DNA from 2 places in the Photorhabdus stackebrandtii genome. Region 1 is predicted to be linked to the other one. Evidence: predicted binding sites of a transcription regulator. Region 1 holds the regulator's gene; the other holds the start of a gene.

Region 1 (16,812 bases):
GGGTTGTTAAACCAGAACGCAGTCGTCAGCTTATTCTTGATTTTTATCACCATTTTCCTGATATAGAGCTGTTTATTCATCAGGAAGTATTCAATGGTGTATGGGACGCGCTGGTGGATGGCCGGGTTGATGTTGCAATTGGGGCCACCCGGGTAGCGCCGGTAGGGGAAAGGTACAGTTTCAGGGATATGGGGTTTATGCCCTGGCTGTGTGTCGTCAGTACGGGTCATGCTTTAACTCAGCTGACGGGTCTACTGTCTGATGATCAAATGCGACCTTATCCTAGCTTGTGTCTTGAGGATACATCCCGCAATTTACCGAAGCGTGATACCTGGACTCTGGATAATCAGCGCAGGCTGGTGGTACCTGATTGGGAGTCTGGTCTGGCTTGTCTGAATGAGGGTTTATGTGTGGGAATGGTCCCGAAGCATAGGGCAATGCCACTGATCCGGCAGAAGAAACTGGAAGCATTGGAATTAGAGCAGCCTTTGCCAGATAGCCCATGTTGTTTGACATGGGTGCAAAATAGCCATTCTCCGGCATTAAGTTGGCTTCTTGGTTATCTCGGCGATAGTGAAACTCTTAATGCTGAATGGCTTCAGGATGAATAGGGAGGATTAACGGCGATAGTCGATAAATGGGCCATCTGTGACAGAACGCCGTTCAACCAAACGTGGATGTACTTCAATAGTTTGTGCATCTTCACGTTTACTGACTATTCTGTCCAGTAACATAGAAAATGCCATTTGCCCCAGACGTTCTTTTGGCTGATGGATAGTTGTCAATGCTGGAGAGAAATAGCGGGCGTTGCGTATATTGTCGTAACCGATCACAGAAATATCCTGTGGGACGCGTAATCCTAATTCATCAGCAGCACAAATAGCCCCCATTGCCATCACATCGCCACCACAGAAAACTGCGGTCGGACGCTGTTTTTGATTCAGAATTTGATGCATGGCTTTGTAGCCCGATTCTGGTTCAAAATCCCCTTGAACAATCCACTCTTCTCTGATTGGAATACTGGCTTCTTTTAATGCTTTTAAGAACCCCTGATGACGGCCACCACCGGTGTTTCGTGCTAAGGGACCAGGGATCGCACCAATATCACGATGACCACGCTCAATAAGATAGCGACCAGCCAGATAACCGCCGTGGAATGCGTTATCAATAATAGTATCAGTGAAATCACCTCTGGCTTGTCCCCAATCCATGACGACCATGGGAATATGGCGATAATCTTCCAACATTCCCAACAACTGTTCCGGGTATTCTGAACACATCACCAGCAATCCATCCACCCGTTTTTGTGCCAGCATGGCCAGATAGGCTTTCTGTTTATCAATGTTATTGTGTGAGTTACACAAAATCAGCGTATAGCCTTTGCTATAACAACTGTTTTCAACGGCTTCAATGACTTCAGCAAAATAGGGGGCTTCGCTGGATGTTGCCAGTAATCCGATCGATTTTGTATGGTTAACTTTCAGACTGCGAGCAACGGCACTGGGTGAATAACTCAATTCTTTGATAGCAGCCCAAACGGCGGCCTTGGTATCTTCGGCGACGAAACGGGTTTTATTAATAACATGGGATACGGTAGTGGTTGAAACGCCAGCGTGTTTAGCCACATCTTTGATCGTTGCCATGAGATGAAAGACTCCTGACCTTTTGGTCTAAATTTAAAACTCTTTGTTAATTGTTTGCCAGTATCTTTATACATTAGGGTGTCTGCTGGCAATAAATTAGCGATAAATCCTGAATTTTGTCTGATCTGGCTCAAAAGTGAAAGCAATAATCAATGTTATAAAATACAGGGTAATCGCTATTTTATGTTTTTTCCTTAATGTTAAGGATAATTAACCATGTTAACTGAATGGTATTTGTGGTTATAGACTTCTATTCTGAGGGGGATCGATGAATACCGATTTGAAGCTTGGCTTATTTACTGCGGTGAGCACGTTGGTGATGATTGCCATTTTTGCCGCTGTTTGCGTGATCTTTGCCTGATGTTTTGAATTGATTAGGTGATGTAAAAATTGGGTTTTATATTGAAAGGAAAGAGGGCAGGCAGCTTCAATGGCTTATCTGCCCTTTGAATATAACAGTCAAAAAGAGACCATCTGTTCAAGGATAAGAAAATATCAGGATGCATATTAGTGAAAGAAAATGGTATTCTCCGCCAATATTGTGACGATGTTGGTTTAAAGGAAATAAAAATGACGACTATTGATAAGATTGAGCGCCAAATTAAAGAGAACCCGATTCTGCTGTATATGAAAGGCTCTCCTAAATTACCAAATTGTGGATTTTCTGCACAGGCTGTTCAGGCTTTATCTGCATGTGGTGAACGTTTTGCTTATGTAGATATTTTGCAAAATCCCGATATTCGTGCAGAATTGCCAAAATATGCTAATTGGCCAACTTTTCCTCAGCTTTGGGTTGAGGGGGAGTTGATAGGTGGATGCGATATTATTATTGAAATGTATCAACGAGGTGAGCTACAAACATTAATTAAAGAGACCGCTGATAAATATCGCTCTCAAGACGAAAACGCAACAGAATAATTTTTAAATTAGCGACAGGCTATTGTGCTATCTCCCCATATGTAGATATATGGGGGTTTTTGTTATTGCTTAAATTTCAATTTGATTATATTAATCTTATAGTTAGCTATAAGTCTATCCGGTTTTTTCTTCTTCTGCTGTTGCTAATGGCCAACCACCAAGTTGTTTCCAGCGATTAACCATTTCACAGAATAATTCAGCGGTGCGCTCAGTATCATATAAGGCGCTGTGAGCCTGAGTATTGTCGAATGGGATCCCGGCTGTAGCACAGGCTTTTGCTAAAATCGTTTGTCCTAATACCAGACCGCCTAAAGCAGCTGTATCAAAAGTCGCAAATGGATGAAACGGATTCCGCTTCAGTCTGGCGCGTTCTGCGCCAGCCATAACAAAGCTATGATCAAAGTTAGCATTGTGCGCAACAATAATGGCCCGGCTGCAATGATTGTTTTTTATCCCTTTACGGACCATTTTAAAAATAGCGTGTAAAGCTTCATATTCGCTTACTGCGCCACGTAGCGGATTTGATGGATCGATGCCGGTAAACTCTAGGGCTGCTGGTTCAAGATTTGCTCCCTCAAATGGCTCAATATGGAAATGAAGTGATTCACTGGGCACCAGCCAACCTTGATCATCCATCTCCAGTGTGATGGCGGCAATTTCAAGTAACGCGTCTGTTTTGGCATTAAAGCCGCCAGTTTCAACATCAATAACGACAGGGTAATAACCTCGAAAACGTCCACTAAGGACGTTTGGCTCTTTTTTATCAAACATCAGATTGAGTTACCCAGGGCGTTGCTGGCATTTTTATTTTCAATAAGTTCAATTTTGTAACCGTCTGGATCTTCAACGAAAGCAATAATGGTTGTTCCACCTTTTACCGGGCCGGCTTCACGGGTAATGTCACCCCCCGCTTTGCGGATACATTCGCAAGTGGCTGCGACATCATCAACACCCAATGCTATGTGACCAAAGGCCTCTCCCATTGCATAATGGTCAACTCCCCAGTTATAAGTTAACTCGATCACCGCCCCTTCGCTTTCATCTGTGTAGCCAACGAAGGCGAGTGAGTACTTATATTCTGTATTCTCACTGACGCGCAGCAGGCGCATTCCTAATACTTTAGTGTAAAAGTCGATGGAGCGTTGTAGATCACCTACGCGGATCATGGTATGGAGTAAGCGCATAATTACCTCTAATTTAATGGTTTTCTCAGTATTTTTGTGCGGCAGGCCGCACAAAAACTACTAACTATAACGTGTCTTACGGTTACAGTTCAATTTATCCATAATTATAATTTATTCTCATCTGGGTTTATAATTAAATATAGCATGTGAATTGTATAGGAAACGGGATGTGATGGTCGAGCAACTAGAGTTCTTTGCTATTCCCAGTCCTTGTCGAGGAATTTGTCAGGCTAATGAGCGGGGCTTTTGTTTGGGATGTTATCGCAGTCGGGAAGAAAGATTTAATTGGATGAAAATGTCAGATGGACAAAAGCGTGAAGTATTGAGATTGTGCCGGCAAAGATATTTACGTGCAGTGAGAGCACAAAATCAGACAGATGAAGAATTGCCTGAGCAGCCATCCCTATTTTAATTAGAAAATTTTGAGGTTATTAGAGTTAACAATTCAATGATTTACTTATATAGGGTTATATTTTTGGCAAAGTTATAAATGTTCTACTATAATTTAAGGTGTTTTGTTTGTTATTTTTTTATTTATTGCTCAATGGGATGACTAACAGTTTTTATTTTAAATGTTTTTATAACTTTATGTTTTAAATGGAATTTTAAGTTTGATTGTGTGACAAATGTAAAATAAAAACAACATTAATGTAAAAATAGATAGCTTAGCATTTAGATGACAGCTATCCTTATAGTACTTGGAATAAAGTATTGAATGATATTTATTGGTTTCTATTTGTTTGTATTCATAGTTCTGATAGTTTTTGTGTTAAAAATATTGTATGTTAATTGTTTTGTTCTGAATTGAATTTAAGTTTAGTTGTTCTTGGTTATAGTTACCTGAATTAGTTAGTTACTAAGAGTTTACTGTGATTACACAGAAGTTATATATACTTTTTTAAGGCTAATTAGCCTGATTTAGAAAAATTTGGCTGTTATGTTTAGTAGGCTAGTTATTTAAGGAGGGACAATTGGAATCTACATTGGGATCAGATCTGGCACGGTTAGTCCGTATTTGGCGTGCTTTAATTGACTATCGTTTAAAGCCGTTGGAATTAACTCAGACTCATTGGGTAACGTTATACAATATTAGCCGGTTACCTCAGGAGCAATCTCAGATACAGTTGGCGAAAGCTATCGGTATCGAACAACCATCTTTAGTCAGGACATTAGATCAGCTTGAGGAAAAAAGACTTATCACCCGGCATACTTGTGCCAATGATCGTCGTGCAAAAAGAATCAAGCTGACTGAAGACTCTGCGTCGGTTATTAGGGAGCTAGATGGTGTTATTGAATCGACAAGAAATGAGATTCTGGAAGGTATTTCACGCGAGGAACTTGCTTTTCTTTCCACTTTAGTTCAGAAACTAGAGCAAAATATTATCCAATTACAGAGTAGATAGTAATGACGATATCCATGAAATGCTAACCAGATGAAAGAAAACCGCGGCTTACAAAGCTGAAGTCACGGTTTTCTTATCTATATTTTATTGTCGAGGTGAAACGGTAATGTTACTGCCTTGGCCTGCGATTCTGACACGTTGGCCTTTACTGAAGACTGTTTTACCTTGTTTTTGAACAACAATGATGCTTTCACCGCTGTCACGACGAATTTCCAGTTCTACACCTTTAGTTGTGTTGAGTGCCCCCTGAATGTTTTGACCTGCAACACCACCGGCAACCGCGCCTGCGGCAGTCGCCAATGTGTTACCACTACCACCACCAATAGTATTGCCGACCAGGCCACCCAGAACTGCGCCACCGATAGCACCTAATACATTCTCATTGCTGCCAGCTTGAATGTTGACAGGACGAACGGAAACAACCGTACCGTAGGAGATTGTCTGGACTTGTTTAGCCTGTCCGGCAGTATAAGTATCACCAGAAAGGGAATCGGTGTTGACACAGCCTGATAATGATGCGACTGCAACCGCGCTAACTAAAAAATGCTTAAACATAGTAACTCCTGATTTTGATGCCTGACTGCGGAAATCTGATAGCTTATGGGCAACCAGGCTACAACCGGCATTGGCAACAAGTAATAAAAAATTTATTCGGATAGAATAGTCGGTACATTAGCAATCTAGTGCTAAACATATATTAAACGTCAATAGAGATTTTTAAAAGGAATAGCTATTAATGAAAAATTCCGCATTTTTTGTGAAGTCGTTTCCAAAACTTAGGTTTTATTCCGTTGTTTTCCTATTAGCCATATACAGCTAAAACCACCGCGCTTTATAGTTATTGGCGTGGTTTCTGATTTTATCAAGGTAGATTCTAAGCAGGAAGGCAAATTAATGGTTATGAAGTCAGGTCGCTATATTGGTGTAATGTCGGGTACAAGTTTGGATGGGGTTGATGTAGTGCTTGCCGCAATCAACGATAAAGTTGTTGCTCAACAAGCCAGTTATTCACATCCGTTCCCACATGAACTGAAGCAGAGAATTCTCGCAGTTTGTCAGGGGCAACAAACGACATTATCCGAAATAGGCAGGTTGGATTATGAATTGGGTTCTTTATTCGCTGAAGCCGTACAAGGTTTACTGGTTAAAACAGGGTTAACCTCAAATGAGATTATTGCGGTGGGGTGTCATGGGCAGACCGTTTGGCATGAGCCAGACAGTCACACGCCTTTCACCATGCAGCTTGGCGATAATAACCGTATTGCGGCTTTAACCGGGATGACGACTGTTGGTGATTTTCGCCGGCGGGATATGGCATATGGTGGGCAGGGCGCGCCATTAGTGCCGGCTTTTCATTTTGCCGTGTTAGGTCATCCAACAGAACGCAGGATAATTCTCAATATCGGTGGTATTGCCAACATAACGACGCTATTACCTGGCTCGTCAGTCAAAGGGTATGACACCGGTCCGGGTAATATGCTGATGGATAGCTGGGTATGGTGCCATCAGAAAAAACCTTATGATAAAGATGGTCAATGGGCACGAGAAGGTATCGTTAATAACGGCTTGCTCAGACAAATGCTTTCTGATCACTATTTTTCACGACCAGCCCCTAAAAGCACCGGCCGGGAGTATTTCAATATGAGCTGGCTGGAGGCACAATTGATTAATTTCACTGATGTATCTCCTGTTGATGTTCAGGCCACACTGGCCGAACTGACGGCGGTGTCTGTGTCACAACAAATTATGTTGAGCGGTGGGTGTGAACGTCTGCTGGTTTGTGGTGGTGGCGCGCGTAATCCACAAATAATGAATCGACTTTCTGCATTATTGCCGGGGACGGAAGTGTGTCCGACAGATAAATATGGTCTTAGCGGTGATGATATGGAAGCGCTGGCATTTGCTTGGTTAGCATTCCGTACGATGTCAGGTGCTACAGGAAATTTACCCTCGGTCACTGGTGCCAGTACTGAAACTATTTTAGGTGCAATTTATCCTGTTACTAATGAATAACAATGATAAGTTGTCTGGTATTTGATAAATCATAAGCAGAGTTGCATAATGTCAGGGCGAAATGAATTTGATGTTGCAGAGCTACGCCGCGAATATGTTCGTGGCGGGTTAAGACGTAAAGATTTGACCAAAGAACCCATTGAACTTTTTGAGCGTTGGCTCAAGCAGGCATGTGAAGCCAAATTGTATGATCCAACGGCAATGTGCATTGCAACGGTCGATGAGACTGGTCAGCCGTATCAACGTATTGTGTTATTGAAGCATTTTGATGCCAATAGTTTGGTTTTCTATACAAATTTAGGCAGCCGGAAAGCGAAACATTTGGCGCAGAATAACAAAATCAGCCTTCATTTCCCTTGGCATCCACTGGAAAGGCAGGTTTCTTTTCTGGGTAAAGCTGAACGTCTTTCTCCTGTTGAAGCAGTGAAATATTTCCATAGTCGCCCCAAAGATAGTCAGATTGCTGCATGGGCGTCGCAACAATCTTCCCGTATTTCCACGCGCGGTGTTTTGGAAGGGAAATTCCTTGAGCTGAAACAGAAATTCTTAAATGGTGAGGTTCCTTTACCCAGTTTCTGGGGGGGATTTAAAGTGACCTTTGACTCTGTTGAGTTTTGGCAAGGTGGTGCAAATCGGCTCCATGACCGGTTTATTTACCAACGGGAAGGCGATAGCTGGCATATTGACAGGCTTGCACCATAAATCGTGGATTACCATTTTTAGTACTGGCACTTATAGTATTGGCGTTTTATGCTATGCCGCGCTCTTTTTGAATCGCGATTTATATACCCTATAGATTTCAAGATGCATCGAGACGGCAAGGGAGCGAATCCCCGGGAGCATAGCGAACTATGTGACCGGGGTGAGCGAGTGCAGCCAACAAAGAGGCAACTTGAAAGATAACGGGTATACAACAGACAAAATAAACAAACTGATGGAGTCATTAATGTCTAGCAATAACCTGATAAAACAACTGCAAGAGCGGGGCCTCATTGCCCAGGTTACGGATGAAAATGCGTTAGCAGAGAGACTGGCGCAAGGCCCTGTTTCCCTCTATTGTGGTTTCGATCCGACCGCTGACAGCTTGCATTTGGGGCATCTGGTTCCCTTGCTGTGTTTAAAACGATTCCAACTGGCCGGGCATAAGCCTGTGGCGTTGGTCGGTGGGGCGACAGGTTTGATTGGTGATCCAAGTTTCAAAGCCACTGAACGTAAATTGAATACCGAAGATACCGTTAAAGAGTGGGTAGAAAAAATCCGCAGGCAGGCTTCACCTTTCCTGGATTTTGATTGTGGTGAGAACAGCGCTAAAACAGCCAATAATTATGATTGGTTTGGCAACATGGATGTTTTGACTTTCCTGCGTGATATTGGCAAGCATTTCTCAGTTAATCAGATGATTAACAAAGAGGCGGTTAAGCAGCGTCTGAACCGTGATGATGTAGGTATTTCTTTCACTGAGTTTTCTTATAACTTGCTGCAATCGTATGACTTTGCCCGCCTGAATGAAGTACATGGTGTTGAGTTGCAGATTGGTGGTTCTGACCAGTGGGGGAATATTACTTCTGGTATTGATTTAACCCGTCGTATCAACCAGAAACAAGTATTTGGTATGACTGTTCCGCTGATCACTAAATCTGATGGCACTAAATTTGGTAAGACAGAAGGTGGGGCCGTTTGGTTGGATCCGAAGAAAACCAGTCCATATAAATTCTATCAATTCTGGATTAACACTGCGGATGCCGATGTCTATCGTTTCCTGAAATTCTTTACCTTTATGAGTCTTGAAGATATTGATGCTTTGGAAGAAGAAGACAGGAACAGTGGTAAAGCGCCTCGTGCCCAGTATGTGTTGGCAGAGCAAGTTACTGGCATGGTGCATGGTGCAGAAGGGTTGGCGGCTGCTAAACGTATTACAGAAAGTTTGTTCTCCGGTGCGGTTGCTGATTTGACCGAAGAGGATTTTGCTCAACTGGCACAGGATGGTATGCCGGTAATCGAGTTGGAAAAAGGTGCAGATTTGCAACAGGCTTTGGTTAATGCTGGGTTAGTCCCTTCTCGTGGTCAAGCACGTACCATGATCAGTTCCAACGCTGTTGCAGTTAATGGTGAAAAGCAGTCTGAACCTGAGTACGTGTTTACTGACAGTAATCGTCTGTTTGGTCGTTACACATTGTTGCGTCGCGGCAAGAAACACGATTGCTTGATCTGCTGGAAATAACCAATATTGCGTATATACCCAATAGATTTCAAGTTGCAGCGCGGCGGCAAGTGAACGCCTCCCCAGGAGCATAGATAACTCTGTGACTGGGGTCAGTGAAAGCAGCTAACAAAGCAGCAACTTGAAAGATGAAGGGTATAAATGGGTAATGGTAATGTTGCCCTTTTTCTTACCATGATTTTACCTTACAAACAGAAGCCAGAATAAAAATATAGGCCACAATTGTGAAAAATATCCTTTCGATTCAATCTCATGTTGTCTTTGGGCACGCTGGTAACAGTGCTGCGGAATTCCCTATGCGCCGGATGGGGGTAAATGTTTGGCCGTTGAACACTGTCCAGTTTTCAAATCACACCCAATATGCTCAATGGAAAGGGTGTGTTATGCCGGCTGACCATCTCACCGAAATCGTTCAGGGCATTGAAGAAATTGAACAGCTCAAATCTTGTAGTGCGGTTCTGAGTGGATATATCGGTTCACCAGAGCAGGGTAGTCATATTATCGATATAGTGAAACGGGTAAAAGCGGCGAATCCTGATGCCTGGTATTTCTGTGATCCTGTTATGGGACATCCAGAAAAGGGTTGTATTGTTGTGCCGGGGGTTGCTGATTTTTTGTGTGAAAAAGCGCTCCCTGTGAGTGATATCATTGCACCAAATTTGCTGGAGCTTGAAACGCTCAGTATGCAGAAAGTGACCAATGTAGAACAGGTGGTTACGGCTGCTCGATCTCTGTGCGAAAGAGGGCCGGATGTTGTACTGGTTAAACACCTTAGTCGTGCTGGTTATCGGGCTGATCGTTTTGAAATGTTATTAGTGACTCAAAAGCATAGTTGGCATGTTAGTCGGCTTTTGGTGGATTTTGGCGAACGTCAGCCGGTTGGCGTTGGTGATTTAACCAGCGGTTTGCTATTAGTTAATCTATTAAAAGGAGAGTCTTTACAAACCGCTCTTGAACATGTCGCTGCTGCGGTTTATGAAGTGATGATAACAACCAAAGATATGAACGAATATGAGTTACAGATTGTAGCTGCTCAAGACAGAATGGTGACACCTGACCATGAATTCCGTGCGACACAATTAGATTAATACGTAATTAGATTAATAATGTATTTAACCGTTCCACTGAGGTTGTGTGGAACGGTTTATTTATCTGTAAATCAAATTAATCCTTCAGCTTTCAATGCATCACGAACATTTGGGCGTTCTGCAATTTTTTCCTGATAAGCTTTAAGATGTATCAGGCCGGATAAATCTAGCTGAACCAAAGGTGCCCAGCTACTGACCGTAAATAAATAGGCGTCAGCAACAGTAAAATTATCTCCGGTAATGTAGGGCTGTTTTGCCAATACTTCATTTATATAATTGAACTTTTTAAACAGATTACTAATGGCAACAGGACGATAATCTTCCGGTGTTCCTGGTAAAAACAGTGGCGAATATCCTTTATGAATTTCACTGGAAATATAACTGAGCCATTCAAGCTGGTGATATCGCTCCATCGTCCCAGCGGGTGCAATTAATTTTCTTTCCGGTTTCTGGTCTGCAATATACTGAACAATTACAGATCCTTCGGTAAGGATCTCATTGTTATCTAACAGGAGAGTAGGCACCTGGCCTTTTGGGTTAACTGCGAGAAAGTTGTCACCGTTCTCCGTTTTTTTCGTTTTTAGATCAACTTTAATAACACTGAAATCAATCCCTGCTTCACGAAGTATGATGTGAGGAGATAGGGAGCAAGCTCCAGGTTGGTAATAAAGTTTCATGTATCGCTCCTTAAAAATTTCCGGTAATGAATAATGGGACAAAGGAACTCAGTCCGGCGTTTGTCATAGCCTTGATATATATTACCACGACATATGGGAATATGTTATGTCAAATTGATAATTAAACAGATATGAGGTGGTGTGATTGTATCGTGATGAGATTTTTCTATGTAATTGATATTCTGTTCTTTTTGTAATTTTTTTAATAGATTGGTAGCTAATATAGAAATCTATCGTCAATTCTGGATACAATTACTTATCCAGAACTGATCAGCATTTTTTGTTATATAGCATATTTACATCTAATTATATTATGAAAAATGAATAATAGAGATTATTGATAATTTCAAAATTAATATTGTATTACTTATAAGATAATTAATATATTATTCTTATTAAATGATTTATAATCATAAGAAAATAAATTGAATTTATTTGTCAAGTCACTAAAATAAACCATGCATTGCCTATAATTTCTTGTGAAAATATCTTTTTTATTTTCTTTATTAAAATGTTCAATTAAATCATTATAAGTGTTATTAATTACTCTGATTTGTCCATTAAGCCTACTCACTGAATTGTTTATAGTTTTCAGGCTAAATGAAACATCTGATATGTTTAAAATAATTTCTTTCATCAATAAAGATATTTTATATATTTGTTTTTTATCTTCTTCGTTGGGAATGTTTTTTAATAATTTTTGGATTTTTATATGTGTTTTTTCTGCGAAATTTTTCTTACACTCAAAATTAACTTTAGCTGTTTCAAATGGTTGTGTTATTTTTGAAATAAAATCATTTACCTTACTAAAATCTGATTCAATTTCTTTCAATGTATGACTGATTCTGGCAATATAACCATGACCCAGATATCCACAGCCAAGTGATCCTAAATAATTTGTTACTTTTTTTATATTATTAATAATTGTGTCAATATCTTGTTCATCGAATTTATATGCATACTCATAATTTTCCAATGCTGATGGCCAGCCATATAATGATCGACTAAACTCATCCCAAAAATATTCAATTTCTTGTGAGGAGTCATAATTTTTCAGACATTCTGGTAGTGTTATATTCGTAATTGATTTAAACATATTGGATATAATTAAAAAGTCATTTTTCATTTTATTCACCTTGCTAAAATAATAAACATTATTAAACCCTATAAAAGTATGAAATATAATATCTGAACTAAAAGGTTAAAATGATAATAAAAATAAAATATTGTACTGATAATCGACTTTATGAAAGTTAACTTATTGATTATATTAAAGGACAGATTACTGATTAGTGCAAGGAAATGAGATAATATTTTTTATTTCATTAAAATAATCATAAGGTGATATCATTTAACCCCTTAATTATAAAGGCTTTAATCGATTTTCAAAAATGTTTTTTATATTTTAATTTAAAATTAATCTTTATCTATAAGTGATAATTTAATTAGGAAATTAATGTATTATTTTTATCAATAATAAAAGGCCTGAAAAACTCATTTTCCCGGCCTTTTACGCTAATCATTAAGGATGATTAATCGGATTATCTCAATTCCAACTCATTCATTGCTGCAATACTAAAACCACCGTCAACATGCAGGATTTCACCAGTAATACCGCCGGACAGATCCGAACACAAAAATGCCGCAGCGTTACCGACATCTTCAGTTGTCACAGTACGGCGAATTGGGTTAATGGATTCACAGTGAGCCAGCATTTTACGGAAATCTTTGATGCCAGAAGCGGCTAAAGTGCGGATAGGGCCGGCAGAGATACCGTTAACACGAATACCTTCCGCACCCATAGTATTAGCCATATAACGCACGTTAGCTTCCAGAGACGCTTTTGCCAGGCCCATCACGTTATAGTTAGGGATTGCACGCTCTGCCCCTAAATAGGTGAGGGTCAGTAAAGCAGAATGTGGATTCAGCATTTCACGGCAAGTTTTTGCCATAGCAACAAAGCTATAAGAACTGATGTCGTGTGCGATTTTGAAACCTTCACGGGTAACGGCATTCACATAGTCACCATCTAATTGATCAGCAGGTGCAAAACCAATGGAGTGAACAAAGCCATCGAATTTTGGCCAGACTTTTGCCAATTCAGTGAACAGGGCTTCAATACTTTTATCTTCAGCAACATCGCAAGGTAGAACGATAGTAGAGCCCAGGGAAGCAGCAAATTCTTCAACACGCGGTTTCAACTTGTCATTCTGATAAGTGAAAGCCAGTTCGGCTCCCTGATCATGCATTGCTTTTGCAACACCATAAGCGATGGAGAGTTTACTGGCGACGCCAGTGATCAGAATGCGCTTGCCGGTCATAAAGCCCATAACAGTATCCTTGTGTGATAACGCCAATAATGATATTAATGGATTAAAATTGCTAACAGAGACAATATCAATATGGCATTTTATTGTTAATAAACCCAGTGATTCTATCACGCTGGAGAGAAATGTGCTGTATTTTGCGTTCTGCTCCGAGCAGTGATTATCGTTTTGTATGCATTAGGGAATATCCTGTCGCCAAGCATCAGAGGTGAGTGGTTCACCGAAATGGCTGGCGATCAGGCGGCGGGTCATATCATGCAGAGGGGAAGCCAACACTTCAGCTGTATTTCCCCGTTCGACAACCTCTCCTTGATGCATGACCAGGACCTGATCGCTGATATGTTTCATCATGCCAAGATGCTGGGTAACATAGAGATAAGAAATACCGTGTTTTTCCTGTAATTCCAACATCAGATTAATTATTTGAGAGCGCATAGACATATCAAGTGATGCCAGAGCCTCATCCGCAATAATAATCTGAGGTTGTAATATCAATGCGCGCGCCAATGCGACCCGCTGTTTTTGGCCTGAGGCTAACATATGGGGGTAATAATTGGCATGGTCAGGTAACAGGCCAACTTGCCGCAATGTTTGATTGATCCGTTTTTCCCGTTCGGTTGTATTGAGTTCTGTATTGAGCAGAAGAGGAACATCAAGGATTTGCCCAATCCGCTGGCGAGGATTCAGTGAGGTGCTTGGATCCTGAAATATCATGCGAATGCGTTGACTGCGATAGCTATAATCACCATAAGTGAGTTTATGCCCTTCAATCATGATTTCGCCGGAAGTGGGTTCCATGACACCTGAAAGCATTTTTGCCAGGGTTGATTTTCCAGAACCGTTTTCACCAATAATTGCCAGGGTCTGTTTTGCTTTTAAAGTGAAGCTGACAGGCCTTACCGCGTCAAGATGTTGACGATGAAAAAAACCAGTACGATAACGGAAAGTTTTAGCTAAGTTCTTGACTTCCAGCAAAGTATTAACCAATTACTGTTCCTCCAGATTCAATGGAAAATGGCAGGCAAAAGCATGGTTTCTAATTACCCGCAACCGTGGTGTTTCAATACAGGTTTTTTGTGCGTAAGGGCAGCGTGGACCTAAACGGCAGCCGATGGGCAGATGTTCAAGGGATGGAATGGCGCCTGGCAATGTATTTAACCTGCTTTTATGGGGTAGAGAGCTACCGAAATCGGGAATAGCGCGGCTTAACGCTTGTGTATAGGGATGGTGTGGTGTTACCAGTAATTCATTGGGCGCGGCGCTTTCGACAGTTTGACCACAATACAGAACATTAATGCGATCCACTAGTTTGCTCATGATTTGCAAGTCATGGCTTATCAGTAAAATAGTGGTGTTATTGTTCTGATTCAATCGTGCTAACAGACGGAAAATCTGAGCTTGAGTGGTTGGTTCCATCGCATTAGTGGGTTCATCTGCAATCAGCAAGCGCGGTTGGTTAGCCAATGCGATAGCAATCATGACTTTCTGACATTCCCCTTCAGTTAATTCGTAAGGGAAACTACCCATAATATCTTTATGATCTTTAATTCCTACCCGGTGGAGTAACTCGATAGCCCGACGTTTTCGCCATTTGAAGCGTTGCCACCAACGACCTTTATAAGTCCAGCCGGGGATTGCCTGAATAAGTTGCTGACCAATATTTTCAGAAGGATCAAGACAAGATTGTGGCTCCTGAAAAATCATTGAAATATTGTGGCCAATCACTTTTCGGCGCTGCCGGGGAGTCAGGCGCAGCAGATCAATATCATCGAAGCGAAAACGGTCAGCGGTCACTTTGAGATTATCTTTAGTGACCCCGCTTATCGCCTTGGCAATCAGGCTCTTACCAGAGCCTGATTCACCAACCAGACCGCGTATTTCACCCTCTGTTAGTGAGATACTGACGCGATCAACGGCTTTAACTGGTCCTTTGGCAGTCATAAATTCAATAGTGAGATTGCGAATATCAAGTAATGGCATTATTCCACTCCGGAATTAATTGCACGGTGTAATCCATTACCCAGCAAATTGATTAACAAGACACTTACCATTATTGCTGCGCCTGGTAGCATAACGGTCCAGGGCGCAACATAGATTAGTTCCAGTGAATCGCCCAACATAGCTCCCCATTCAGGTGAGGGAAGCTGGGCGCCAAGATCAAGAAAACCAAGAGACACGATATCAAGTATGGCAATAGAAAGGGCACGGGTCAGCTCGCTGACCAATACGGCGGTAATGTTCGGTAGTACGGCATACCATAGAATATGATAATTGGAGGCGCCATCCAGTCGCGCGGCAATGACATATTCTTTATCCAACTCATCATGAACTGCACTGTAAACAGTGCGAACGATACGTGGCAATAGCGCCAGCCAAATAGCGATTATGGCATGGGACAGACTGGCGCCGACAAAAGCGACGATAATAATTGCCAGCAATAATGAAGGGATAGAAAGTAATGAATCAAGAATATGATTGAGTACGGCAGATTTCAGTCCCCGAGTCATGCCTGCCAGACAGCCGATGATCAGACCGCATAAAGCCGCTGCCAACGTGACCAGCAGTGCTGAACCGAATGTGGATGCCGTACCTATCAATAATCGGCTGAGAATGTCGCGCCCAAGATCATCGGTACCCAAAAAAAAGGCGATATTACCGTGATGTGACCACGAAGGTGGCAGCAACTGATGCCCAAGAAATTGTTGATCGAGCTGATAGGGTGCCAGATACCCCCCAAACAGACTTAGGGCAACCAGAATAAATACGCCATAAAATCCTGTCATTGCCAGCATATCAGAAGAGAAAAAATGCCAGATGACCTTTATCGGTGACGGCATTTTTTTTTCACGATAAAAATTATCTAAGGGCATACCATTCCTTATGCTTCAGAGGGGTAGTCATTGCGCCAATGATATCAGACAGAACATTGACCAAAATAACCAGCGTGCCAATAACCATCACACCCGCAGAAATAGCGGAGTAATCTTGCTGGCGGATTGCACTGACTAACCAGTGGCCAAGCCCCGGCCAGTTAAATACCAGTTCTGTCATCATAGCCAGTGTCAGCATGGTGGAAAATTGTAATCCCAGTTTCGGAATGATGGGAGGCAGCGCATTATGCAGGACATGACGACGGATAATTGTCAGCCTTGATAAACCCCGGGTTGAGGCGGCTTTAATGTAGTTTTCACCAAAAACATCTTCTGTACTGTTTCTCATCAGCCGGATAACTTCGGTTGTTGGTGTAACCGCGAGCGTGATCACGGGCAAGAGCAAATGTTGCATGGCACTGATAATCATCTCATTGCGATAGGGTGATTTTGATAACCAGGCATCAA
Region 2 (16,812 bases), on a different contig from region 1:
ATATCCTGAATCTGTTCAGGCCGATGATAAAATGCAGGCACTGGCGGCATAATCACCGCCCCTATTTCTGCCGCCTGAGTCATCAACCTGAGATGCCCCAAATGCAATGGCGTTTCTCTCACACCAAGCACCAGCTTACGGCTTTCTTTCAATACAACATCGGCCGCTCTGGTCACTAACCCATCGGTATAGCTGTGAACAATACCTGAAAGGGTTTTCATTGAACACGGCAAAATGACCATACCCGAAGTTTTGAACGAACCAGAAGAGATAGCAGCGGCGATATCTCTGTGGTCATACACGACATCAGCCAGCGCCTGCACATCCCGTAAACTATAATCTGTTTCAAGCGCCAGTGTCTGGCGAGCGGACTGACTGATAACCAGATGTGTTTCTACGCCTTCAACTGGCTGTAAAACTTGCAGTAGCCTGACGCCATAAATAGCCCCACTTGCTCCTGTAAGCCCCACGATCAATCTTTTCATTTTTTCCTCGTACTGACACTGGGCAGCGATTTTAAATCTGAAGGTCATCAACCTTCATTATAGATATCCAGGTTTTCGATTTCGTTCTGATTATTCAATGTCATTTCATCGTCTTTACGCAGATTTTCCAGGTAATAGAGATAAGTCTGGTCAATGTCTTTGGTGACATAAATGCCATTGAATACTGAACATTCAAACTCTTCAATATCGGGGTTTTCTTCACGAACGGCATCAATCAGATCCGTTAAATCTTGGAATATCAACGCATCTGCACCAATAAGCTGACGAATTTCATCAACTTCACGTCCATGAGCGATCAATTCATTTGCATTTGGCATATCAATGCCATAAACATTCGGGAAACGCACTTCGGGGGCCGCAGAAGCAAAATAAACCCTCTTCGCTCCCGCTTCACGAGCCATTTCAACAATTTGTTCTGATGTTGTACCACGAACAATAGAATCATCCACCAACAGCACATTTTTATCGCGGAATTCCGCACGATTAGCATTCAGTTTACGGCGGACTGATTTCCGGCGCTCCTGTTGACCCGGCATAATAAATGTCCGACCAACATAACGGTTTTTCACAAACCCCTGACGGTAGGGTTTACCCAGTATACGGGCAATTTCCAGCGCAATATCGCAGGAAGTTTCAGGAATAGGAATAACCACATCAATATGCAGGTCTTCCCATTCACGGGCAATTTTCGTCCCCAGCTTATGCCCCATCCGCACACGGGCGTTATAAACCGAAACCTTATCAATAAAGGAGTCTGGACGGGCAAAATAGACAAATTCAAACAAACAAGGAGTCAGAGAAGGATTTTCAGCACACTGGCGGGTAAATAACTGACCTTTCTCAGTGATATAAACCGCTTCACCCGATGCAACATCCCGCAGGAATTCAAAACCCAGTGTATCCAATGCAACACTTTCAGAAGCGACCATATATTCATTACGGCCATCATTCAGGGTACGCTTGCCTAACACCAACGGACGTATACCATGTGGATCACGGAAAGCAACTAACCCATGACCGATAATCATCGCAATACAGGCATAAGCACCACGAACCTGTTTATGCATTGCCGCTATCGCGGCAAAAATATTGTCAGGTTCCAACGGATAATACTGGAAACGATCCAATTCATTAGCAAAAATATTGAGCAAAATCTCGGAATCTGACGTGGTATTCACATGGCGACGGGCATTTTCAAACAACATTCTTTTTAATTCATGCGCATTCGTCAAATTACCATTGTGTGTCAATGTAATACCAAATGGAGAGTTCACATAAAACGGCTGGGCTTCCGATGCACTGGAGCTGCCCGCAGTCGGATAGCGAACATGACCAATCCCAATCGTTCCCTGTAAACGCAGCATATGCCGGGTTTCAAACACATCTCTCACTAAACCATTGGCTTTGCGTAAACGAAACCCATTGTTACCATCAATAGTAGCAATGCCAGCAGCATCTTGCCCACGGTGCTGAAGCACCGTCAACGCATCATAAATCGACTGGTTAACCGGTGTAAAACCGACGATACCAACAATACCGCACATGTAGTTTTTCCTCATCAGCCAAGCGGAGAGGTATATTTCTCCGGCAGGAAACTTGACGCATTTTGCAGGTAGTCAAAGAACCACCTGATGATATGACTGAACTGTGGGATCAATTGTGACTGCTTCCAGTCATCACTTTGAGACAATGGTGTGAATGTATCCAGAAAAAACAGAATAGCAGCAACAATCAGCACACCACGTAATGCCCCAAAGCAGACCCCGAGTACCCGATCAGTACCAGATAATCCTGTCCGTTGCACAAGAGAACCTATCACATAGTTCACCACAGAACCGACAATCAACGTCGCAATAAACAGAAGCGCAATGGCGATTCCGTTACGCACCAGCTCATCTTCAAAACGGGTAAAATAGACCGCTAAGTAAGAGTAGAAGTGGCTTGCCACAAAGAAAGCACATCCCCAGGTGACCAGTGACAACGCCTCACGAATAAACCCACGAATCAGGCTAACCAATGCCGAGAAACCAATAATGGCAATAATAACGTAATCAATCCAAACCATATTTTAATTCCAAAATAGACGCCCCGGCATCCGTTTCAGACGCATTTTAACAGAAAACGAAAACGTTTGCGTAGCAGATTTCCTATTCCGCCGAAAATAATTAGCGGCGATACAGGAAACGCATTATCGCCGCAGTCACTTAATATTTACGACTTGATTTCATCACAGTTACCTCATTCGTCACATAGGCATCGTCAGCTTTATTACGGCCTATAACTTCTTACCTGCCCTTGTAATCCTGTCAGACTTTTCAGTTCTGATAATGCCGAATCGAGTTGTTGTTTAGAAGCATTCGGACCGACATATATCCTGGTTAACTGCCCATTCACCGGAGATGAAGGTACCGTATAGACCTGATAACCCGACAAACGCAGTCTGGCAACGATTTCATCCACCTTTCCCGCGTTTTTCAAGGCACCCAGTTGTACGATATATGCTTGTCCTTGCGGTGCTTTTTCAACTGGTTTAACCTCAGGCTTCGGTTCCGGTTTAATCTCTGGTTTAGCCGGCACTGTCTGCTTAATGTCCGGTTTTTGTTCAGGCTTAATCTGTGGTTGAGGTTTGACTTCTGGCTGAACAGCAGGAGGTGCTATCAGTGCGGTCGACGATGGAGCTGTCACCAATGGTATTTCTGGCTGCTCCAGTGTTTCCGGCAGCAATGCCTCTGTCTCATCTTCCAGAGGCATTGATAATATTGGCGAATTAAGGGGAGGAATAGATTCAATTTCTTGCTCATCCCCAGGCTTCGGAACCAGGGGAATTGATGCAAACTTATCTTCGTTATATTTCTTGTTGCCGTCCAACAATGCAGGCAGCACAATAACACCCAGTGCAACCAATACAATTGTGCCGACCAAACGATTTTGAAATTTACTTGCCACTTCGCTTCTCCCTGTCCAGAGCCTCCATGACATGCGCTACTGTGTGAAATGAACCACAAACGACAACAATATCCTGTTCATCAGCGTCTGCCATTGCCTGATACCAGGCATTTTCCACATCAGTAAATACCCGTGGCTGTTCAAGATGCTCAGCCAATATCTGTGCATCTGCACCACGCAATTCAGTCAACGGAGCGCAATACCACTCATTAATTTGCTGTGACAGGCAAGCCAGTGTGCCGGCAATATCTTTATCGCCAAGCATACCCACTACACCCAGAATTTTGCTGCCCGGTTGACGGGGCAACAGGGCTAATTTCTGTACCAAATAAGCCGCGGCATGTGGGTTATGCGCCACATCCAGAATCAACAACGGCTTTTCATGAACTATTTGGAAACGCCCAGGCAACTGCGCATTTTGCAGCCCCTGATGGATGGCATTTTCATTAATAGCCTGGCTGACTTTATCTCCCTGTCGTAACAGGCAACAAATAACACCCATTGCGGTTGCAGCATTCATCAGAGGAACATTTGGCAAAGGCAGATGACTAAATAGCCTATCATCAGATTGCCAATGCCAATCTTTCTCCTGTTGAGAAAATCGCCAGTCAATACCACAGCGGAACAACTTGGCCCCCAATTCATCGGCGACTTCTGCAATAGAAGATGGCATATCCGGCTCACCAACCACGGCAAAACGATCTTTGCGGAAAATACCCGCTTTCTCACGACCAATATGTTCGCGATCAGCCCCCAACCAATCAATATGATCGAGTGCAATACTGGTAACGGCTGCAATATCGGCATCCACAATATTAGTCGCATCCAGCCGTCCACCTAAACCGACTTCTAAGATGACGACATCCAGACAAGCTTCTTTAAACAGTTGCAGAGCCGCTAATGTGCCATACTCAAAATAGGTCAGTGAAATACCACCACGACGGGATTCAATCTCCGCAAATACACGACAGAATTCCTGTTCAGGTAACTCTTTACCCTGAATACGAACTCTTTCAGTATAACGTACAAGATGCGGAGAGCTGTAAACCCCCACTCTCAGCCCAGCCGCCAGCAGAACAGATTCAATAGTGCAACAGGTGGTGCCTTTACCATTAGTGCCGGATACAGTTATCACCTTAGGTGCAGGATTAACCAGATCCAAGGTTCGAGCTAATTTACCTACACGCTCAAGCCCCATATCAATAGCTTTAGTATGCAGATTTTCAAGATAAGAAAGCCACGTCGTCAGTGACGACGTGGCTTGAAGGATTTGTAAAGTATCAGACATCTTCTTTATTAGTATTTATTTGAATATCCGCCTCAACATCAACGGGTTCTGCCACAAATTCAGCAACAATGGGTTTAGTACCGGGTTGCGGCTGATAAGTCAGTTTAGAAAGCAAACTGGCAAGTGTGTCTCGTATTTCAGGACGACGAACAATCATGTCAATCGCCCCCTTTTCCAGCAAAAACTCACTGCGTTGGAAACCTGGCGGCAATTTCTCGCGTACTGTCTGCTCAATAACACGTGGGCCAGCAAAGCCAATCAATGCATTCGGTTCAGCAATATTGATATCGCCCAACATTGCCAAACTCGCTGAAACACCGCCCATTGTCGGGTCAGTCATCACTGAGATATAAGGCAAACCACGCTCCTGCATTTTTGCCAAAGCAGCACTGGTTTTCGCCATCTGCATCAATGACATCAGCGCTTCTTGCATACGGGCGCCACCACTCGAAGAAAAACAGACCAGAGGACAATTGTCTTCCAGCGCCTGTTCTACCGCACGAACAAAACGGGCACCAACAACAGAAGCCATTGACCCCGCCATAAACGCAAATTCAAAAGCAGCGGCAACAACCGGCATACCATTTAACGTGCCTTTCATCACGATCAGTGCATCTTTCTCTTCAGTTTGCTTTTGTGCTGCCGATATGCGGTCTTTATACTTTTTAGAATCGCGGAATTTCAGAATATCTTTCGGCTCTAATTCCTCCCCTAATTCAGTTTTTGTTCCTTCATCAAGGAGAGTCTCCAGCCGAGTACGCGCCGAAATACGCATGTGATGATCACATTTAGGACAAACTTCAAGATTGCGCTCTAACTCAGCACGGTAGAGCACCTGACTGCAACTATCACATTTAGTCCAAACCCCTTCTGGGATATTTGCCTTACGACTTTGGATAATGTTGCTTTTATTAAGAATTTTTTCAATCCAGCTCATTGAATGATCTTTCCGTCTGAATCTGGCTTATGCCAGTTTTGTTATGTGTGCCATTAAACCACAATGCTATGACAGTGTGGATAAAAAACTGCTCAAACCTGTTACGGGTTATTGGTTTTCTGTTTCATCGCCGCACGACGGTGACGCCAGATTTCAATCACTCCGGGCAGGATTGAGATAAAGATGATAGCAACAATCAACAGTTTCAAATTCTGTTGTACCATTGACATATCACCGAATATATAACCAGCATAGGTGAATAACAGTACCCAAACCAGTGCGCCAATCACGTTATAAGCCGCAAAATGACGATAAGACATTTTCCCCATACCTGCAACGAATGGTGCAAATGTTCTGATAATGGGTACAAATCGCGCTAAAATAATGGCCTTCCCACCATGTTTTTCATAAAACTCATGTGTTTTATCCAGATAACTCCGGCGGAAAATTTTCGAATCCGGGTTGGTAAATAATCTTTCACCAAAGACACGACCAATAGCATAGTTCACCGCATCGCCAATAATGGCCGCAATAATCATCAATACCACCATGATATGCACATTCAGATCATTTGAATCCAAAGCCGCTAAAGCACCCGCAACAAATAGAAGCGAATCTCCCGGCAGAAATGGAGTCACCACTAATCCTGTTTCACAAAACAGAATCAGGAACAGAATGCCATACACCCAATGACCATATTGTGCGACAAGTTCAGCTAAATGAATGTCAACATGGAGAATGAAATCAATAATAAATTTAGCAAAATCAACGAAATGTGTCAGATATTCCATAATATTCCCCGTGATACCAAAACATCCTTGTCGGCAACCAAAATGTTAAATCAGATCATCTGCCAGAAACAGAGGCCCCATAACCGATCCCGGCAAACCAAACTGCGCTGGATAATCAACGGCAACCAGATATAATCCTGCCGCTTTGGCCGTCGCAGCGGCTTTCGTCCGGTCTTTTACCGCAAGCAATTGAGCCATCCAGTTAATATCCTGATTCCCACAACCAATTTCCATCAGGCTACCGACAATATTACGCACCATATGATGCACAAAAGCGTTGGCTTTAATATCTATTACGACGTAATACCCGTAACGGTTGACATTAATATGCATCACATTACGCCAGGGTGTTTTGGATTGGCATTGAACCGCACGGAAAGAGGTAAAATCATTTTCCCCCAACAAACACTGCGCGGCCTGATGCATCCGCTTTTCATCCAATGGATAATGAAAATGTGTCACGCCACAGGCCAGTACTGCCGGACGATAACGATGATTAAAAATAATATAACGATATCGCCGGGCAGTCGCGCTGAAACGGGCATGGAAATCCTCATTCACGGTTTTTACCCAACGAACAGCAATATCCGGTGGTAAATGTGCGTTCACTCCCATTGTCCACGCCGCATCCTTGCGCTGCACAGACGTTTCAAAATGAACGACTTGCCCTGTTGCATGTACTCCAGCATCGGTCCGGCCGGCACAAAATACCGATATGGGTTCATTAGCGACTTTTGATAACGCTTCCTCAAGACACCCCTGAACACTTTTCACTTCCTGCTGGCGCTGCCAACCATAATACCGGCTGCCATCGTACTCAATGCCCAATGCAATTTTCATTTTTGAACCTGGCACAGATGCTGTTTGTTCTGTACCAAACATCAGTAAAATTGCTCCTGAATCAGTTTTTCCGCAGTCTCAACCGCCATCAGCGCACCACCAAACCGAATATTGTCGGCTACAGACCAGAATTGTAATACTTCCGGCATACCATAATCATTGCGCAGACAGCCAATACTCAGCAAATCATTACCAGATGCATCTGTCACCTGGGTCGGATAATCGCCTTCCGCTGAAACGTTAATATCAACCATCCGCTCTAATTCTTCACGGGCCTCTTCCACACCAACCGGACGCAATGTTTCCAAATGGACTACCTGAGCATTACCATAAAAAACAGAAGACTGAACGCAACTCACTGAAATTGGCAATCCTTCATCTTGTAAAACTTTGCGTATCTGATCTACAACGCGGCGCTCTTCACCCACTGAACCTTCAGCATCTGTCAGCAGCGGCAAAAGATTAAACGCCAGTTGTTTGCTAAAACGACCCGGTTCTGGTGGGATACCATTAAGTAAACGAGCGCTCTGCCCGGCCAATTCATCAACCGCCGCTTTGCCATGAACGGAAACAGAGAGCAAATTGGTCAAATGTAAGCGTGCAATTCCTGCGGCATCAACCAACGGTTTAATCGCTGTCAGCACCTGACTGGTCATACAATCTGCCAAAGCGACAATATTACGGTTACGATAATCCGCCAACGCATGAGGATTCACACCCGGGACAACCAAGGGAACATCCGGCTCCATAGCAAACAATCCGCTGCTATCAAGCACCAAACAACCTGCTTCTGCCGCTTGTTCAGCATACTGTGCCGTGGCTTCTATTCCGGCGACAAAAAAAGCGAGTTGTATTTGTGACCAGTCAAAATCAACGACATCACGGACAATTAACGTTTTGCCATTAAAACGCAAGTTTTCACCGGCACTATGTTCACTGGCAAGAGGATACAGTTCACCAACGGGAAACTGACGCTCCTGTAATAACGCCAGTATCGCTTCACCTACCGCACCTGTCGCACCCAACAGGGCAATATTCCATCCTTCCGACATGTTGGTTTTCTCCACCTTATCTTTCTGACATGCAGATATATGCCTGCACGGATTACATCAGTTCTGTACTGAAACCAAGAGCGGCTAACAACTTAGCACTCTCTCTGTTATCACAACACACGGTCAGGGATGACCATTCCCGGCGTTCCAGATAATTTTTACGCAGAAGATCAAATTGTCCTTTCTGACCGGCAACCTGCCGTAACGGGGTATCATCACGGCGCACATCATACACTAAATGTATCAGTCGCTTTAATGTGCTTTGAGTCACATTTCCATGCAGAGTAACCCGGCTGAAATCAGGCTCAGGCAACAGCTCAGATAAGGCAACTTTACGGGGTTGATCAAGGAATCCACAATAAGCCTCAAATACCTGTGTAGTGCCGCGTGCCTTACCTTCGAGGGTATAACCCGCGATATGCGGAGTACCTATATCGACTAATTCCAGCAATGGCAGGGATAAATCAGGTTCTGGTTCCCAAACATCCAGCACAACACTGAGTTTTTTACCACGCGTCAACTCGGCAAGCAGGGCCTGATTATCAACAACTTCACCCCGGCTGGCGTTAATCAATATGCGGTTATCCGGCAAAGCCGACAATAGTTCAGCATCCGCCAGATGAAGTGTTTTATATGGACCTGATTTATTCAGTGGCGTATGGAATGTCAGAATATCCGCCTCTTTGACCAGTTTTTCCAATGGCCAAAATTCACCGGCATCACCTCTTTCAGCTCTTGGTGGATCACATAAGAGTGTCCGTATGCCAAGGGTAGATAACCGTTCTGCCAGCCGGCTACCAACATTACCGACGCCAATGATTCCGACAACTTTATCTTTAAGTTCAAAATTATCACGTTCAGCCAGTAACATTAATGCTGAGAAAACATATTCAACCACAGCAATGGCATTGCATCCCGGCGCAGCAGAAAACCCGATTCCTGTCTGAGATAACCACTGTTGATCCACATGGTCCGTACCCGCCGTTGCCGTACCGATAAATTTTATTGTGCTACCTTTCAGCAATTCTTCATTAATTTTAGTCACCGAGCGGACCATAAACGCATCCACGTTATCCAGTGCCCCTTCCGGCACCGGGCGTCCCGAAATAGTTTGTACATCCCCTAACTGCTGAAACAGTTGTTCAGCATAAGGCATATTTTCATCAACCAGAATCTTCACTTCATTCCATCCTGTGGCATAAAACGGACGTAGCCGGCTATTTTGCCATTTAATCGTAATAAAACCCATCACGACGGTTTCTTTTATTGTTAGCCTTTTCTGAAACGCTCCGGTGTCGTACCCGCCAGTTGCTGAAACATCGCAATAAAAGCAGAAGATGAGCTGTAACCTACATCAAACGCGACTTCATTAACGGTTTTCCCTTGTTCCAGCAAAGAAATAGCATGGATAAACCGCAGCCGTTGCCGCCACTCACTAAATGATATGCCTAATTCTTGCCGGCAACGCCGTGACAAAGTACGTTCTGAGGTATAACGCTGTTTTGCCCATTGTGCCAATGACGTATTATCAGCCGGATTGCGTTCAAGTTCCTGTAATATCGGTGCTAAAAGTTTATCTTTAGATAAAGGCAGATAGGTATGCTGAACAGGAGACTGAATGAGTTGATCAATCAGCACTTGAGCCAGCCGTAAATCCTGTTCTGTTTCCGGTATTTTTAATTTACGTTCAAAACAATCAGCCATAATCGTATTGAATATTGAGCTAAGACGAATAATACAAGGAGCATCCGGCAATAATTTCCCCCACTCAGGAGAGATATCTATTGCCCTGAATCTCATGGATTTTCTACTATATCCCGAATGCTCTATTCCTTCCGGTATCCAGACACAGAATTGCGTCGGCGCTAAGAAATGTTGTCCCCCAGCATTCATTGCCATTACACCACAGACGACATAAATAAGTTGCCCGAATGGATGGGTATGACGTAAACACTCGGTGTCCGCACTGAATAATTCGCTACGAAAAGAAATACTCGCCGGAATATCCATATACTTTACAGGGATATGAAGTTTTTCTGCCATATTGTCTCAATTGCCTTATCCATTGTCTGATTATCGTTATATATAATAAATCAGACACCATTAGACTAAACACTCATTTTTATCTCAATGCGACTCATCTATATGAATATGATTTTCCCGCTTCTGGCAGTCCTGATTTGGTCAATTAATGCCGTGGTGAGTAAAGCCTCCGCTACAGCAATTGATCCAGCTGCAATCTCTTTTTATCGCTGGTTCCTGGCCTTTCTCGCATTAACTCCCTTTGTTGTGCTGCCTGTTATTCGCCAATGGAAAACAATCTGTCAATATTGGTGGAAGTTATTAATTCTTGGTGCACTTGGTATGGTACTTTACCAAAGCCTGGCCTATTACGCTGCACACAGTATCAGTGCAACATTTATGGGAATTTTTAGCTCATTGATTCCTCTTTTGACTGTTGTCATCAGTATATTTGTTTTACGTGTTGTCCCCACTGTTGGTATTGCTCTTGGTACTGTGCTATCGCTGTTTGGTTTAGTCTGGTTAGTCAGTACCGGTGATCCCATGTCATTGTTGCAACACGGTTTAGGCCGCGGTGAATTAATGATGTTGATTGCTTCCACCTCCTACGCACTCTATGGCGTATTAACCAAACACTGGTCTATTCCATTGCCAAACTGGCAATCCCTGTATGTGCAGATTACTTTTGGTGTCCTGTTATTACTGCCAAATTTCTTGTTGACCGACGATGTTCAATTGAATGCCAACAATATCTCGTTAGTCTTATTCGCCGGTATTCCCGCCTCTATCCTTGCCCCTTATTTATGGATACAAGGTGTCATAAAACTTGGTGCTAATACTACTGCCATATTTATGAATTTGACGCCAATATTTACAACGATTATCGCTATTCTGGTTCTGCACGAAAAAATTCACAGTTACCATCTGATCGGTGGCGGCATAACACTATTAGGTGTCGTACTGGCACAACAATTACGTGCTCCTCTTTTTGGCCGTAAAACAGAAAAACCGCAGAAAACTAATCATCAGAAAGCCTGAAAGGAATTCTTACTAATAAGCCGCCTAGTGTTTCACTGGGCAGTAATTGTGGATGAGTACCATGATAAAGACTAATGTCTTTTACCAGAGCTAATCCCAGCCCTGCCCCTTCATGCCCCGCAGCATTATCAAGACGATTAAAAGCCATCAGTGACAAATTGACTTCTTCTTCAGCAATCCCCGGCCCACTGTCATCCACTTCCAAATAACAATATGTCTTACAAGGGCTGAGAATAATTCTGGAAGTCACCATTCCGCCCTCCGGCGTATATTTAATTGCATTGTCTAATAAGTTGGCGCACATTTCTGTCAGTAATACAGGTTCGCCTTTTATCCACTGAGTATTTTCTCCTTCATAACCCAAATCAATATATTTACTTTCAGCCTGTTGCAAACGAGAAAAACATGCCTGTTGCAACAATTCGACTAAATTGACCGGCTTATAATCTTGAACCGCTTCCTTTTCATGCGCTTTTAAACGAGAGAGTTGTAATAAACGGTCTGTCAGAGAAATCGTATTATCCAACGTGCTATCAATGGCCCGTAAACTCTCTTTCCATTGTTCAGGATCTTGGCTGGCAAGCGCGACCGCTACCTGGGTTTTTAATACCGTTAACGGTGTTCTGAGTTGATGAGAAGCATCCGCACTGAATCTTTTCTGCCGACTAACCATCAGTTTCAACCGCTCTATATAGCGATTAAGTGCATGTAATAACGGAGAAAGTTCTGACCACGGCAACATATCCGGTAACGGAGTCAGATCATTAGCGGGGCGACGAACCATGACACCAGAAAGTTTATGTAGTGGTTTGAGTAATTGTTTCAACAGAAAATAAGCCAGAATCAGCGTCAGCCCGACAACGGCTCCCTGACTCAGCAAAGAAGATATTAATAATTGTTGCGCAAGGTAATGACGGGAAGCCACTGTTTCAGCAACCAGTATTAACGCCATTCCCATCATTCCACCTTCATTGATCGGCTGATAAAATGCAGCAACCCGAATAGGCTGCCCATGATATTCCGCATCATAAAAATAGACCAACGCAGTGTATAAATTGGAACGCGGTGTATATCCAGGTATCAATGGCAAATCGTCATAACCAGAAATTGTTTTCCCTTCAGGAGATAACACCTGATAGAACAGCCGATCATTCATATTTCGCTCAAAACTATCCAGAACCACATAAGGCACATCAACAATTAACTGCTTATTCTTAACTGTCAACCGTTCTGCCACGGTTCGGGCTGATGCCAGTAAAGTACGATCATAAGCCAATGTAGCCGCATTTTTTGCACTGAAATAATGGGTATAAACAGATAGACCGCCTAACAAAAACAGCGGAACGCCAAAAAACAAGAGTAACTGATGAAACAGTGACTTCGGCACTTTGAATAATTTCATCCGTTCTGGCACTCCAGACGATAACCTAATCCCCGTAATGTACTGATCCCTACACTGCTACCTGATAGTTTTTTCCGAACCCGATGTACATAAAGTTCAATACTTTGTGGATTCGCCTCATCTGACAGTGCAAATACTTGTTCAAAGAGCTGTTGTTTAGAAACCGGCCTTCCCCGACGATGGAACAGTGTTGTCAAAACAGAGAGTTCCCGCGGTGTCAAAGCCAGTGGCTCATCGCCCAAAATAAAATAACCTTCATCCTGATAAACCAGGGAGCCAAATGTCGGAGTCTCCTGAGAAATATTTGCACTACGCCGAAGTAATGCCCGGATACGCGCTTCTAATTCCTGTAAATCAAAAGGTTTAGTCAAATAATCATCAGCGCCAGAATTAAGCCCTTTGACCCGATCAGAAACATCAGCCTTAGCCGTCAATAATAATACCGGCAGATTTTGTCCCCGCTTACGCAAACGAACTAACAGAGAAAGGCCATCCAACCTTGGCAAAGAAACATCCAGAATCAACAATGCATAATTTTCTGTCTGCAATAATTGATCGGCAACGATGCCATCACTGGCAACATCTACAGCAAACCCTGCACTACTCAGTGCTTTTTGCAGCCAATGCAATAATTCAGGGTGGTCTTCCACTAATAATAAGCGCATATTTTAAATATCTAATCGATTAATATAATTACAAACATAACTATTTTCCCAATTTATATTACTGCTTGTAATATTCTGAAAAATAGTCGGACATTTAGAATCTATCTTACTTAACCCATTTTATTTACCGTTCAGCGCCATTCATTCCAGAATATAGGTGCTATAATTAACATAACTCAGTCCAACGAGTGATTTTTTGCGATTATTCAGATCGCAAAAACCAGATTAAGTTCCTTTCGAGTGATCTACTGTTTTGAAACGCTATTTAAGCCAGAAAAGCGAAATAATCCCTCATATAGGAGAAGTCACATGCCACACATTGAGCCAGATGAAACACAAGAATGTACCATTTGTTTAGAAAATAACGACAAGCCCTTTTACCAACTCAGTTGTAATCACGGCAGCCCCGAAAGCCATCCAATGCACACGGAATGTTTAAAGCAATTCTTCCAATCTCAAGTTGACTCAAATAGTGTCCCTGGAATAGCTTACGTGACATGCCCTTGCTGCCGACAAAATCCAGCACCACTTAACATCGATGAAATTATGCGCTCCTAGCAATCAATTAAATTAAGTATGAAGATGTAAAGCCATTAAACAGCCGCCCATAATGCGGCTGTTTCGATTAGGATTTTTGCTTTATATCTTCATCCACATTAGGTGCAAGTTACGGCTATTTTTACCAAAAACCACACCACCTTCGAACAATTTCTCTTTGAGCTGCCTAACACCAAACAAAGCAACATCAGCACCACGAGAAACTTACAACAAACCAAAACAAAAAAGAAAGTCTGTTGCCATTTGTTAACTCATTAATGCGAAACGCTACGCAAATTAAGCGATTGAAATCACATATCAACAACTTTTCTTGTTAATGAAAGGTAAATGAAAGGTTTTGTTATTATCAATTAAGTCAACCAGATCTGTTTTATGGTGGCTATATCTTACACGGGTATCAATGGAACAACTAAATGAAAACTATAATAATCAAAATGTTAGCGGCAACCGTTTTACTATTTAGCGCAAGCAGTGTTTTTGCTGCCGACGCACCTGGCAGAACTGAATGTATTGCCCCGGCAAAACCGGGTGGCGGGTTTGATCTGACTTGCAAGCTGGTACAGGTTTCGTTACTGGATACGAAAGAGATTAGTAAACCTATGCGTGTCACCTTTATGCCCGGCGGTGTTGGTGCTGTCGCTTACAACGCTATCGTGGCACAGCGGCCTGCTGAGGCGGGAACTATCGTTGCCTTTTCCGGTGGCTCTTTGCTCAATTTGTCTCAAGGAAAATTTGGCCGCTACAACGTTAATGATGTTCGCTGGCTGGCAAGTGTTGGCACTGATTTTGGCATGATTGCTGTCCGTGCTGATTCTCCTTATAAGACCTTGAATGATTTGATGAATGCTTTCAAAGATAATCCCACCAGCATTGTGTTTGGTGCCGGCGCTTCTATCGGCAGTCAAGACTGGATGAAAACAGCACTGCTGGCAAAAGAGGTTGGTATTGATCCTCACAAAATGCGTTATGTCGCTTTTGAGGGAGGTGGTGAACCTGTCACTGCTCTGCTGGGTAATCATATTCAGGCTGTCTCCGGCGATCTGAGCGAGATGGTGCCTTACCTGAATGGAGACAAAATCCGTGTTTTGGCTGTTTATGCCGATAAACGGCTGGAAGGTGATTTAGCCAATATCCCTACTGCCAAAGAGCAAGGCTATGACCTGGTATGGCCGATTATCCGCGGATTTTATATGGGGCCCAAAGTCTCCGATGAAGCGTATCAGTGGTGGGTTGATACTTTTAATAAATTACAACAAACAGATGCTTTTAAAAAGCAGCGTGATATCCGTGGATTGTTCGAATTCAATATGACCGGCAAGGAACTGGACAGCTATGTGAAAAAACAGGTTGAACAGTATCGTGAACAAGCCAAAGCTTTCGGCTTAGCCAAATAACAGGGCAATTATCATGAGCGATCGTATCTTCGCGGCTGTCTGGTTAGTACTCTGTACCATCGGTATGGTTATTGGTTGGGGGATCCAGAGTGAATACACTTATGAACCCCTGGGGCCCAGACCTTTTCCGATGATTATTCTGTCTTTGATGGCTCTCTGTGCTTTATTGCTGCTCTTCAAAAAACCAGAACAGAACAACTGGCCTGACGCATCGGTTATTCGTCGCCTGATGATACTGATTGTCTCTTTGGTTATTTATGGCTGGGCATTTGAATGGCTGGGTTTTCCTCTGGCTACCGCTCTGCTGACATTCAGTATCGCCCTGTTATTTAACGCGACACTGCCTGCTGCAACCATCTCCGGGGTGTTCCTTGGTGCCACGCTCTATTTCGCCTTTGATCGCTTACTCGATGTAACCTTGCCGCTCGGCAACTGGCTCAACTGACGGAGAATCTTATGGAAACCTGGATGTATCTCAGTCAGGGTTTTGAAGTTGCAATGGTGCCGCAAAACCTGATTATTGCTTTAATTGGCTGTTTTGTCGGTACGATTGTTGGCCTGTTACCGGGGCTTGGGCCGATTAATGGTGTTGCGATTCTTCTGCCACTGGCTTTTGCGTTAAAACTGCCTGCTGAATCGGCTCTGATCTTATTAGCAACTGTTTATATCGGCTGTGAGTATGGTGGGCGTATATCGTCAATTCTGCTGAATGTTCCCGGCGATGCCGCCGCCATTATGACCGCACTGGATGGTTATCCGATGGCGAAACAAGGCCGTGCGGGTGTGGCGTTATCTATTTCCGCGGTCAGTTCTTTCTGTGGTTCTTTGCTGTCAATTTTCGGCATTATTTTGTTTGCTCCATTACTGGCGCAGTGGTCATTGGCTTTCGGCCCTGCTGAATATTTTGCACTAATGGTTTTTGCTATTGCCTGTCTGGGTAGCATGATGAGTCAGAATCCGCTGAAATCACTATTAGCGGCACTGATAGGATTGGGTCTGGCAACTGTCGGAGTAGACGCCAACACCGGGGTTTACCGTTTTACTTTCGACAACGTTCATCTGTCAGATGGTATTCAGTTTATTGTTGTAGTGATAGGACTGTTCTCTGTCAGCGAAATTCTGCTGATGCTAGAGAATACATCAACCGGCCAAACTATTATCCGCAAAACAGGCCGTTTGTTGTTTAACCGCAAGGAAGCGGCTGAATGCGCCATGCCAACGATCAGGTCATCTTTTATCGGTTTCTTTGTCGGTATTTTGCCAGGTGCAGGGGCAACAATTGCCAGCGCAATTACCTATATGACCGAGAAAAAGATCAGTGGAAACAGCGATTCATTTGGTAAAGGTGATATTCGTGGCGTTGCGGCACCGGA

The links. The regulator PurR, encoded in region 1, represses purine synthesis genes. The targets are predictions, from matches to a motif close to CANGCAAACGTTTGCNTG.
Region 2: a site for PurR is predicted at 2,627-2,644, ahead of cvpA (colicin V production protein). Genes of this name have one in related genera too.

Annotation. Positions count from the first base shown of each region.
Region 1 covers NZ_PUJV01000003.1:48,077-64,888, forward strand. Annotated here, with positions in the region: gene punR (DNA-binding transcriptional activator PunR) at 1-611, shown strand, start outside; gene purR (HTH-type transcriptional repressor PurR) at 618-1,643, opposite strand; gene C5470_RS03325 (Grx4 family monothiol glutaredoxin) at 2,214-2,561, shown strand; gene rnt (ribonuclease T) at 2,676-3,332, opposite strand; gene gloA (lactoylglutathione lyase) at 3,332-3,745, opposite strand; gene C5470_RS03340 (DUF1289 domain-containing protein) at 3,918-4,157, shown strand; gene slyA (transcriptional regulator SlyA) at 4,717-5,148, shown strand; gene C5470_RS03350 (outer membrane lipoprotein) at 5,233-5,703, opposite strand; gene anmK (anhydro-N-acetylmuramic acid kinase) at 6,049-7,161, shown strand; gene pdxH (pyridoxamine 5'-phosphate oxidase) at 7,210-7,863, shown strand; gene tyrS (tyrosine--tRNA ligase) at 8,108-9,382, shown strand; gene pdxY (pyridoxal kinase PdxY) at 9,607-10,470, shown strand; gene gstA (glutathione transferase GstA) at 10,542-11,147, opposite strand; gene C5470_RS03380 (hypothetical protein) at 11,515-12,273, opposite strand; gene fabI (enoyl-ACP reductase FabI) at 12,689-13,477, opposite strand; gene sapF (putrescine export ABC transporter ATP-binding protein SapF) at 13,652-14,461, opposite strand; gene sapD (putrescine export ABC transporter ATP-binding protein SapD) at 14,462-15,454, opposite strand; gene sapC (putrescine export ABC transporter permease SapC) at 15,454-16,344, opposite strand; gene sapB (putrescine export ABC transporter permease SapB) at 16,331-16,812, opposite strand, start outside.
Region 2 covers NZ_PUJV01000018.1:58,032-74,843, reverse strand. Annotated here, with positions in the region: gene C5470_RS15110 (UbiX family flavin prenyltransferase) at 1-485, opposite strand, end outside; gene purF (amidophosphoribosyltransferase) at 533-2,050, opposite strand; gene cvpA (colicin V production protein) at 2,065-2,571, opposite strand; gene dedD (cell division protein DedD) at 2,775-3,452, opposite strand; gene folC (bifunctional tetrahydrofolate synthase/dihydrofolate synthase) at 3,442-4,740, opposite strand; gene accD (acetyl-CoA carboxylase, carboxyltransferase subunit beta) at 4,733-5,677, opposite strand; gene C5470_RS15080 (DedA family protein) at 5,779-6,468, opposite strand; gene truA (tRNA pseudouridine(38-40) synthase TruA) at 6,514-7,308, opposite strand; gene C5470_RS15070 (aspartate-semialdehyde dehydrogenase) at 7,350-8,360, opposite strand; gene pdxB (4-phosphoerythronate dehydrogenase PdxB) at 8,413-9,540, opposite strand; gene C5470_RS15060 (helix-turn-helix domain-containing protein) at 9,630-10,403, opposite strand; gene C5470_RS15055 (DMT family transporter) at 10,506-11,420, shown strand; gene C5470_RS15050 (sensor histidine kinase) at 11,401-12,822, opposite strand; gene tctD (transcriptional regulator TctD) at 12,819-13,487, opposite strand; gene C5470_RS15035 (Bug family tripartite tricarboxylate transporter substrate binding protein) at 14,459-15,439, shown strand; gene C5470_RS15030 (tripartite tricarboxylate transporter TctB family protein) at 15,453-15,884, shown strand; gene C5470_RS15025 (tripartite tricarboxylate transporter permease) at 15,896-16,812, shown strand, end outside.